2 regions of the Marinobacter sp. L-13 genome follow, and region 2 is predicted to be linked to the other one. Evidence: predicted binding sites of a transcription regulator. Region 2 holds the regulator's gene; the other holds the start of a gene.
What was found. Region 2 encodes sigma-54, which starts transcription at its own class of promoters, with help from an activator protein. Its sites were predicted from a motif close to ANTGGCATNNANNTTGCTNT; they were not measured.
Positions count from the first base shown of each region.

Region 1: a site for sigma-54 is predicted at 2,353-2,372, ahead of AC13DD_RS15915 (PEP-CTERM sorting domain-containing protein). Genes of this name have one in related genera too.

Region 1 covers NZ_JBSXNQ010000063.1:31,893-36,263, forward strand. The annotation lists gene prpF (2-methylaconitate cis-trans isomerase PrpF) at 1-1,031, shown strand, start outside; gene AC13DD_RS15910 (helix-turn-helix domain-containing protein) at 1,175-1,471, shown strand; gene AC13DD_RS15915 (PEP-CTERM sorting domain-containing protein) at 1,629-2,297, opposite strand; gene prpD (2-methylcitrate dehydratase) at 2,644-4,128, shown strand; gene AC13DD_RS15925 (PEP-CTERM sorting domain-containing protein) at 4,287-4,371, shown strand, end outside.
Region 2 covers NZ_JBSXNQ010000055.1:241,911-246,281, reverse strand. The annotation lists gene rapZ (RNase adapter RapZ) at 1-710, opposite strand, end outside; gene ptsN (PTS IIA-like nitrogen regulatory protein PtsN) at 739-1,209, opposite strand; gene hpf (ribosome hibernation promoting factor) at 1,297-1,605, opposite strand; gene AC13DD_RS11800 (RNA polymerase factor sigma-54) at 1,707-3,233, opposite strand; gene lptB (LPS export ABC transporter ATP-binding protein) at 3,385-4,110, opposite strand; gene lptA (lipopolysaccharide transport periplasmic protein LptA) at 4,088-4,371, opposite strand, start outside.

The sequences.
Region 1 (4,371 bases), on a different contig from region 2:
GCCCCGACCCCTACCAGAAGCAAATCGACGGTATGGGCGGCGCCACCTCCAGCACCAGCAAAACCGTGATCCTGGCAGAGCCCACTCAGCCGGATCACGATGTCGATTACCTGTTCGGCCAGGTTTCCATCGACAAGCCGTTTGTGGACTGGAGCGGTAACTGCGGCAACCTCACCGCCGCCGTAGGCGCTTTCGCCATCAACAGCGGCTTCGTTGCCAAAGAGCGGATTCCGGAGAACGGCACCTGCACCGTCCGCATCTGGCAGGCCAACATCAAGAAAACCATCGTCGCCCACGTGCCCATCACCAACGGTGAAGTCCAGGAAACCGGTGATTTCGAGCTCGACGGCGTCACCTTCCCGGCCGCCGAAGTGCAGGTGGAATTCATGGACCCGGCTGACGGCGAAGGCTCCATGTTCCCCACCGGCAACCTGGTGGACGACCTTGAAGTGCCGGGCGTAGGCACCCTGAAAGCCACCATGATCAATGCTGGCATCCCCACGATCTTCGTGAACGCCGAAGACATTGGTTACAAAGGCACGGAGCTGCAGGACGACATCAACTCCGATCCGAAAGCCCTGGCAATGTTTGAAACCATCCGGGCCCATGGCGCGGTGAAGATGGGGTTGATCCAGAACATCGAAGAAGCGGCCAATCGCCAGCACACCCCGAAAGTGGCCTTCGTAGCGAAGCCTTCGGATTACGTGTCATCAAGCGGCAAAAACATCGGGGCAGGGGATGTGGATGTCCTGGTTCGTGCTCTGTCCATGGGCAAGCTCCACCACGCTATGATGGGCACGGCTGCAGTGGCGATTGCCACGGCATCGGCGGTTCCCGGAACCCTGGTGAATCTGGCTGCAGGTGGTGGCGACCGAACCCATGTGACCTTTGGTCACCCCTCAGGTACTTTGCGTGTGGGGGCGGAAGCGAAGGAAGTGGATGGTCAGTGGACCGCAACCAAAGCCATTATGAGCCGCAGTGCGCGGGTTGTGATGGAGGGTTGGGTTAGGGTGCCTGGGGATAGCTTTTAAGAGCCAGGGCATGAGTTAAAAAGTCTCGAAGCCGGAGTTCGAAAGCTCCGGTTTTGTTTTTCTAAAGAACTTAACGATAATTTCGTGATCAGTGCTAAGTCTTCCATTTGAGGTTTACGGTGAAGTATCGGGAATTGCTTGAGATGGTTCAGGATGCACGCGACATTCAAGACGCCGATGCAGCTCTCGCGGCCCTTTCAACCGGAGAGGATGAGGCTATTCCCGCATCGGTCGTGGCGCGCCTACTGGCAGGTGATGAACATCCGCTGAAGGTCTGGAGGGAGTATCGCGGCTACACCCAAGAATCAATTGCCAAAGAAGCTGGGATAGGAAAATCGTACGTGTCTCAAATCGAGGCGGGATCTAAAACGGTGTCGACAAAAGTACTTGGAGCAATTGCGAAAGCCCTTCAAGTTGATCTCGACGATTTGTTGGAGTGATTTTGGTTATAGAGTCGACCATACGAAGGGCAGGCCTGCAACTAAGACCTTTATGACCCGCAGTGTGCGGGTATTGAGGGGAGGTTGGGTTAGGGTGCCTTAGGTAAAAAAAAAACCGGGGCATTCGGGCCCCGGTTCTCTATAACTACCCGAGAATTCAGGCCTTGCGGCGTTTCACGCCAAGTCCGAGCAAACCCAAACCTAGCAGTGCGAGTGTGCTTGGCTCTGGCACTTCGGTGACCTCACCTGAATACAAAAGGCCGAATGGGTTCGACTTTGTGTCGGTACCCGAGCCTACCTGGTAGGAAACCATTGACAGAGTGTAAGTTCCGGCGGCCAAAGAAGTAGCGAAATTAAAGCCCTCGTCAACTTCGCATCCAATGGGTCCATCGGCGCAAGTGGACTGGGTGAAGTTGGCAGCTTTCACCATTTCGCCATTCAGCAACAGATCAGAAGTGTCGTCAGTCCAGATCCAGAAATCCAGAAGTCCGCTGGTCCCAAGGGTAAATGTTTCAGTGACGGTCATGATTGATTGTTTACCATCGGGATTCTCGGCGCTGCCTGCTCTGGGAGCAAGAACATCTCCACCATATCCAGTGTCCGCATAAGATACCCAAACCGAGCCTTCATAAGGTGAGTTTTCTGGAGCCCATTGCGGATGGGGGTCGACTTCCTGAAGCGAGCAGGAGTCGCCAGCGTTAGCACCAAAGGCATCGCCCAGAGCGCAACTTGCGGTGCCACCACCGGAAAGAATTGGCAAGGCAAGGGTCGAAGCGGAAAATCCCATACCTATGAGTAGTGCAAAAATACCTGTTGTTTTGTTCATTCGAATTCTCCATGTGAATTGCACGAAGTGATCGATTCGCACTTCCAAAAGAAATAACGCGAGTTTCGTGCCAGAAATAGACGGTGCCGCTATTTCAGTGTGTTAGGGAGAAGAGGTTAGGGTTTGGAGAGGGTTCTGTAAATTATTTGGACAGTTTGCGTGTCCGTGCATCATTCCTTAACTATCTAACCGTGTGCGTCTGAACATCCACATGAATTGTGAATTTAAATCTCCAATATTTAGGGGTTTATTCTCCTGGTTTGGATTTTGTTTTGTAAACGCTCTAAAGAATTGCGGCTTTGCACAATAGACTAGTCTTATAGGAAAGCATTTCAGGAGCAGAACCATGAGCACCAATGTCGACCAGAATCAGCGCCCCGAATACGACAATGTCATCCAGCAGATTGCGGATTACACTCTGAACTACCAGATCACCAGCGAGGAAGCCTGGAACACAGCCCGCTACTGCTTGATGGATACTCTCGGGTGCGGCCTTCTGGCGCTGCGTTTCCCCGAGTGTATAAAACATCTCGGCCCAATTGTTGAGGGAACAACCGTCCCCCATGGCGCCCGCGTACCAGGGACTTCCTTCCGGCTGGATCCGGTAAAGGCAGCTTGGGATATTGGCTGTATCGTCCGCTGGCTGGACTACAACGATACCTGGCTAGCGGCTGAGTGGGGACACCCATCAGACAACCTTGGCGCCATACTGGCCGTTGCAGACCATCTCTCGCAAAAACAGGTTGCCGAAGGCAAAGAGCCTCTAACCATGCGTAGCGTTCTGGAAGCCATGATCATGGCCCACGAAATCCAGGGCGTTGTGGCACTCGAGAACTCGTTCAACCGGGTAGGGCTTGATCACGTGGTACTGGTAAAAGTCGCGTCTGCGGCGGTTTCGGCAAAACTGATGGGGGCCAACCGCGAGCAGATGCTCTCTGCATTGTCCCACGCCTGGGTGGACGGACAGTCGCTCAGGACATACCGCCATGCCCCCAACGCAGGCTCCAGAAAATCCTGGGCTGCCGGCGACGCCACATCGCGGGCGGTGAGGCTTGCTGATATCGCTATGCGTGGAGAGATGGGTATCCCCAGCGCGTTAACGGCGCCGCAGTGGGGCTTCTATGACGTACTGTTCAGCAAGACCAACAAGGATCAAAAGCTGAAGCCTGAGGGCAAGCGTCAGTTTTCTTTACCACAGGAATTTGGCTCCTACGTCATGGAAAACATCCTGTTCAAGATTTCCTTCCCCGCCGAATTCCACGCACAGACGGCTGCTGAGGCTGCAGTAACGCTTCACCCCGAGGTGAAAGAACGGCTCGATGAAATCGACAAAATTGTCATCACTACCCACGAATCCGCGATCCGCATAATCTCCAAGGTCGGAAAACTGGCAAACGCGGCTGACCGGGATCATTGCCTCCAGTACATGACAGCCATTCCTCTGATTTTCGGTACTCTCATCGCAGAACACTATGAAGACTCTTTTCACGAGGCGCACCCGATCATCGATACCCTACGGGACAAAATGGAGATCGTGGAAGATGAGCGCTATACCCGGGAATACCTGGAGGATGATAAGCGTTCGATAGCCAATGCGGTTCAGGTATTTTTTAGCGATGGCAGCAGCACCGAAAAAGTGGCCGTTGAGTATCCGATTGGCCATCGCAGGCGCAGAAACGAGGGAATGCCATTGCTGTTAGATAAATTTCGCCACAACCTCACTACCCGTTTCCCGTCTCAGCGATGCGACCAGATAAGTGCCCTATGCAAGGATCAGCAAGGCCTGGAAGCAACTGCAGTACAGAATTTTGTTTCACTTTTTACAATTTAGTGAGGGTGGACAGGCCAACTGTCAGGAGTTTTTACACAACGTTAAGCTCATTGGCTTGTTTGTGTTTTAACTAGTTGAAATTACGGGGCTAAAAATTTCGGCCCCGAATTTGCTTAAAGGGAGAAGACGCTAAAAAAGAAGTACCAGGGAGCAGTATCATGGTTATGTCTTCATTCCTTCGATTGGCAGCCGGAATCTCGGTTGCGTCAGCATTTGCTTTTTCATCCATCGCACAAGCCAATG
Region 2 (4,371 bases):
GGCAGCCAGGTATCCAGAAATGATTTCAGGTCCTCGATCATCTTCCGGCTTGCCGGTTCTTTTTCCAGAAACTCGATAACCGGCTGATCCGTCCCGACATACTTGCGGAGGCTGGTATCCCAGTAGGGGTTGGGCAGGCAGCGGACATCGAAAACGTAGTCGGAATCCAGCGGCACGCCGTGTTTGAAGCCGAATGACTGAAACAGGAGAGCCAGTTCCTGATCTTTTCGACCGACCACGCGCTGCTTGACCATGTCCCGCAGCTCGTACATGGACATGCCGGTGGTATTTACGTAAAGATCGGAAAGCTTGGAGAGGGGCTCCAGCAGTTTCTTCTCGCTGGTAATGGCTTCCCGGAGAGAGGTCCTGTCGTCACTCAACGGATGCTTTCTGCGGGTGGCGTGAAAACGCTGCAGAAGCGACTGCTCGTCGGCGTCCAGGAAGATGATTTCAACGGTAACCCCGGTTTCCTGGAGGCGCCGGTAGATCTCCTCGAAATTGGCCAGCTCGCCGGAAAGGTTCCGCGCATCGATACTGACGGCCATCTTGCCCAGTCGACCAGGCCTGGTCTGGCTGGCGGCTTCCCGTGTGAGGGGGAAGAGCAGGCCAATAGGAAGATTGTCGATGCAATAAAACCCGAGGTCCTCCAGCACATGAAGTGCGGTACTCTTGCCCGAACCGGACCTGCCACTGACGATAATCAGCTTCATGACCACCTTACCTCCACTGCAGTGAATATCAGCCGCCTGAGGCGGTCATGCGCTGGTACAGCGTGCTGGCGTCCTCGGATTGCCGGAGGCGATCACAGAACGACCGCTCATTGAACTTTTCAGCCAGTTGGCTGAGCAGCTCCAGGTGTTCGCTCGTTGCTTCCTTCGGGACGATCAGGGCGAAAATCAGATCCACCGGCTGATTGTCGATAGCATCGAATTCGACGCTTTCTTCCAGCGTCATCAGCACGCCCACCACGTGATCAAGTCCTTCCAGACGGCAGTGGGGAATGGCGATTCCCTGGCCAATGCCGGTGCTGCCCAGGCGCTCGCGGGAAATCAGGTTGTTGAAGAGCTGGGTCTCGCTGAGCGTGTTGTCCTGATGGTTTATCTGCTCGGCAATAAACTCCAGGGCCCGTTTCTTGCTGGACGCAGCTACCCTGCAGAGGGTGAGCTCCGGAGCAAGAATGTTCTCTATGGTCAGGGATGTGTCGCTCATGGATCGACTGCGTTTCCGTTAAAAAAAAGGCTGCGACACGTTACTCATGTCGCAGCTCGATTAGATGAATTGCATGAAAACAGTCAGTTAGCGAGAGCCGTTTCCGTGCATCCGGTCTACATTCTTTTCCTTGTGCTTGAGGATCTGACGGTCAAGCTTGTCGATCAGGGCATCGATGGCTGCGTACATATCCTCATTTTCTGCCTTTGCGTGAATCTCACCACCAACCACATGCAACGTGGCTTCCGCAATCTGGCGCACCTTTTCCACTTCCAGGGTCACCTGGCAGTTACTGATGTGGTCAAAGTGACGCTCGAGCTTCTCGAACTTCTCTGAAACATAATCCTTCAGTGCGGGAGTCAGTTCTACGTGATGGCCTGAAATATTGAGTTGCATAGGCGTCTCCTGTTGTCATCGTGCCGGCTCCCGGGAGCCGGTCTGGGTGCTGGCGCATTATGCGCCGGCGAATACGGTGTTGCGTCCCGGCCCCCGGGTATTCAGACCAGCCGCTTGCGCTCGTTGGACGGCGGAATGTGCATGGCCTCCCGGTACTTGGCAACGGTGCGTCGCGCAACCTTGATACCCTGTTCCCCTAGCATGGCTGCAATTTTGCTGTCGCTCAACGGCTTTTTGGGCGTTTCCGCCGCAATCAGCTTCTTGATCATCGCGCGTATGGCCGTGGAGGAGCATTCTCCACCCTCGTCAGTGCTGACATGGCTGGAGAAGAAGTACTTCAGCTCGAAAATGCCACGGGGGGTATGCATGTATTTCTGGGTGGTTACCCGTGAAATGGTCGATTCATGCATCTCTACCGCCTGGGCGATGTCTGAAAGAATCAACGGTTTCATGGCTTCTTCACCGTGATCCAGGAATCCCTGCTGGTGCTCGACAATACGGGTCGCGACTTTCAGCAAGGTCTCATTGCGGCTCTGCAGGCTCTTGATGAACCACTTGGCCTCCTGCAACTGGTCGCGCAGGTAGGTGTTGTCTGCGCTGCTGTCCGCACGCCTTATAAGTGAAGCATAGCTGGCATTGACCCGGATGCGCGGTGCAATTTCAGGATTCAGCTCAACACGCCAGCGGCCATTGTGTTTGCGAACGATCACGTCCGGAATCACATAATCGGGTTCGGCCCGGTCAATGACATCGCCCGGCCGCGGATTCAGGCCGGTGATCAGCGCCAGGACATCCCGCAACTGGTCTTCTTTCAGGCGGCTGCGGCGCAGCAACTGGGCGTAATCGCGGTTGCCCAGCAGGTTGATGTAATGGGTAATTACAAGGCGTGCCTGGGCCAGCCAGGGTGTTTCCGGCGGCAGCTGGTTGAGCTGGATCAGCAGGCATTCCTGTAGGTCCCGGGCAAACACGCCGGGCGGATCAAAGTGTTGCAGGCGGTGAAGCACGGCTTCCACTTCATCCAGTTCAAGGGGGTCTTCATCGTTCTCATCCAGCAGTCCGGCGTGGATTTCCTCCAGCGGGCTGGTGATATAGCCCCGTTCGTCCACTGCATCCATCAGGGCATGGGCAATGGCCTGGTCCCGTTCACTGAGGGGCGTCAGATTGAGCTGCCATTCCAGGTGATCCTGAAGCGTTTCGGTCGGGGAATTACGGGTTTCGAAATCGTGATCGTTTTCGTCGTCGTTGCGGGCTGCCGGCGCTGGTGCGGACTGGTAGATGTCGTCCCAGGCGGTATCAACCGGCAGATCGTCCGGAATGTTGTCAGGAATCTCGTTCTCCGAGGACCAGTCCGGGCCGTTCTCGGATTCATCCCAGTCGCTGGCCGGTTCCGGGGCAGCTTCAGCGGCGGACTCGGTGGCGTTGGCCTCGCGCTCGTCGTTTTCGCTGGCTGCGTCGGTCTGGTCATCGTCCTCGGAGGTCTCCAGCATGGGGTTGGATTCCAGTGCCTGCTGGATTTCCTGCTGGAGGTCGAGAGTGGAGAGCTGGAGAAGCCGGATCGCCTGTTGCAGCTGGGGCGTCATGGTCAGGCTTTGACCCAGCTTTAACTGTAAGGAGGCTTTCATAACCATGGTTCAGGATCCGTCACTCATCAGCGCGTTGTGTCATAAGTCGTGAAAAAATCTTTATATGCCGGTTACTTGCCGTGATTTTAATTTACCCTAGCAAGTTCTTTGCCGAGTTTACTTGCTACAGATCATCAAAACAATCAGCCATTGGGTGTCAGAGTCTGAATTCGTCGCCGAGATAGACTTCCTTGACCTGCTGGTTGGCCAGGATGGCGTCGGCATTGCCGGAGGCGATGATGTGGCCGCCGGAAACAATGTAGGCATTCTCGCAGATGTCCAGGGTCTCACGCACGTTGTGGTCGGTGATCAAAACGCCAATGCCTTTGTCCCGAAGGTGCCGGATGATGTGTTTGATGTCGCTGACGGATATAGGGTCAACGCCGGCGAAGGGCTCATCCAGCAGGATGAAAGCCGGCTCCATGGCCAGGGCCCGGGCAATTTCCACCCGTCGCCGCTCACCACCGGACAGGGCCATACCAACGCTGTCCCGGATATGGGTGATGTGGAATTCCTCCAGCAGCTCCTCGAGCTTTTTCTGCCGGTCTGCCTTGCTCAGGCCCTGCCGCGTCTCGAGGATCGCCATGATGTTGTCGCGCACAGACAGTTTGCGGAAAACCGAGGCTTCCTGTGGCAGGTAGCCGATGCCCTGGCGGGCCCGACCATGCATGGGCAGGGGGGTGATATCCCGGCTGTCGATCGTTATCCGCCCGTGATCGGCAGGAACCAGCCCAACGATCATATAGAAGCAGGTGGTTTTCCCGGCACCGTTGGGACCAAGCAGCCCGACAATTTCCCCACTGCGGATTTCCAGGGAAACGTCGATCACCACTTTTTTCTGTTTGTAACTCTTTGCCAGGTTACTGGCTCTCAGAACTGCCATCGGATCCCTGTCTGTCTGTACTGCGTGGCTGAATCACCATCTCTACCCGGCCGCTGCCCTCGCCGGTGTCTGCGCCGCCCTCAGCGGTGACAACCCGGCCGACGGTATCATAATGAATGACATCACCCCGGAACAGGTTGCCATTCTGCTCGATGACTGCTTCCCGTTCAAAGGTCAGCTGGCTGTCGGTGGCAGACCAGGTAATGTTCAGGGCACGGGCATCGGTTTCGCCTTCCCCCTCGCGCGCCGGTTGACGGTATA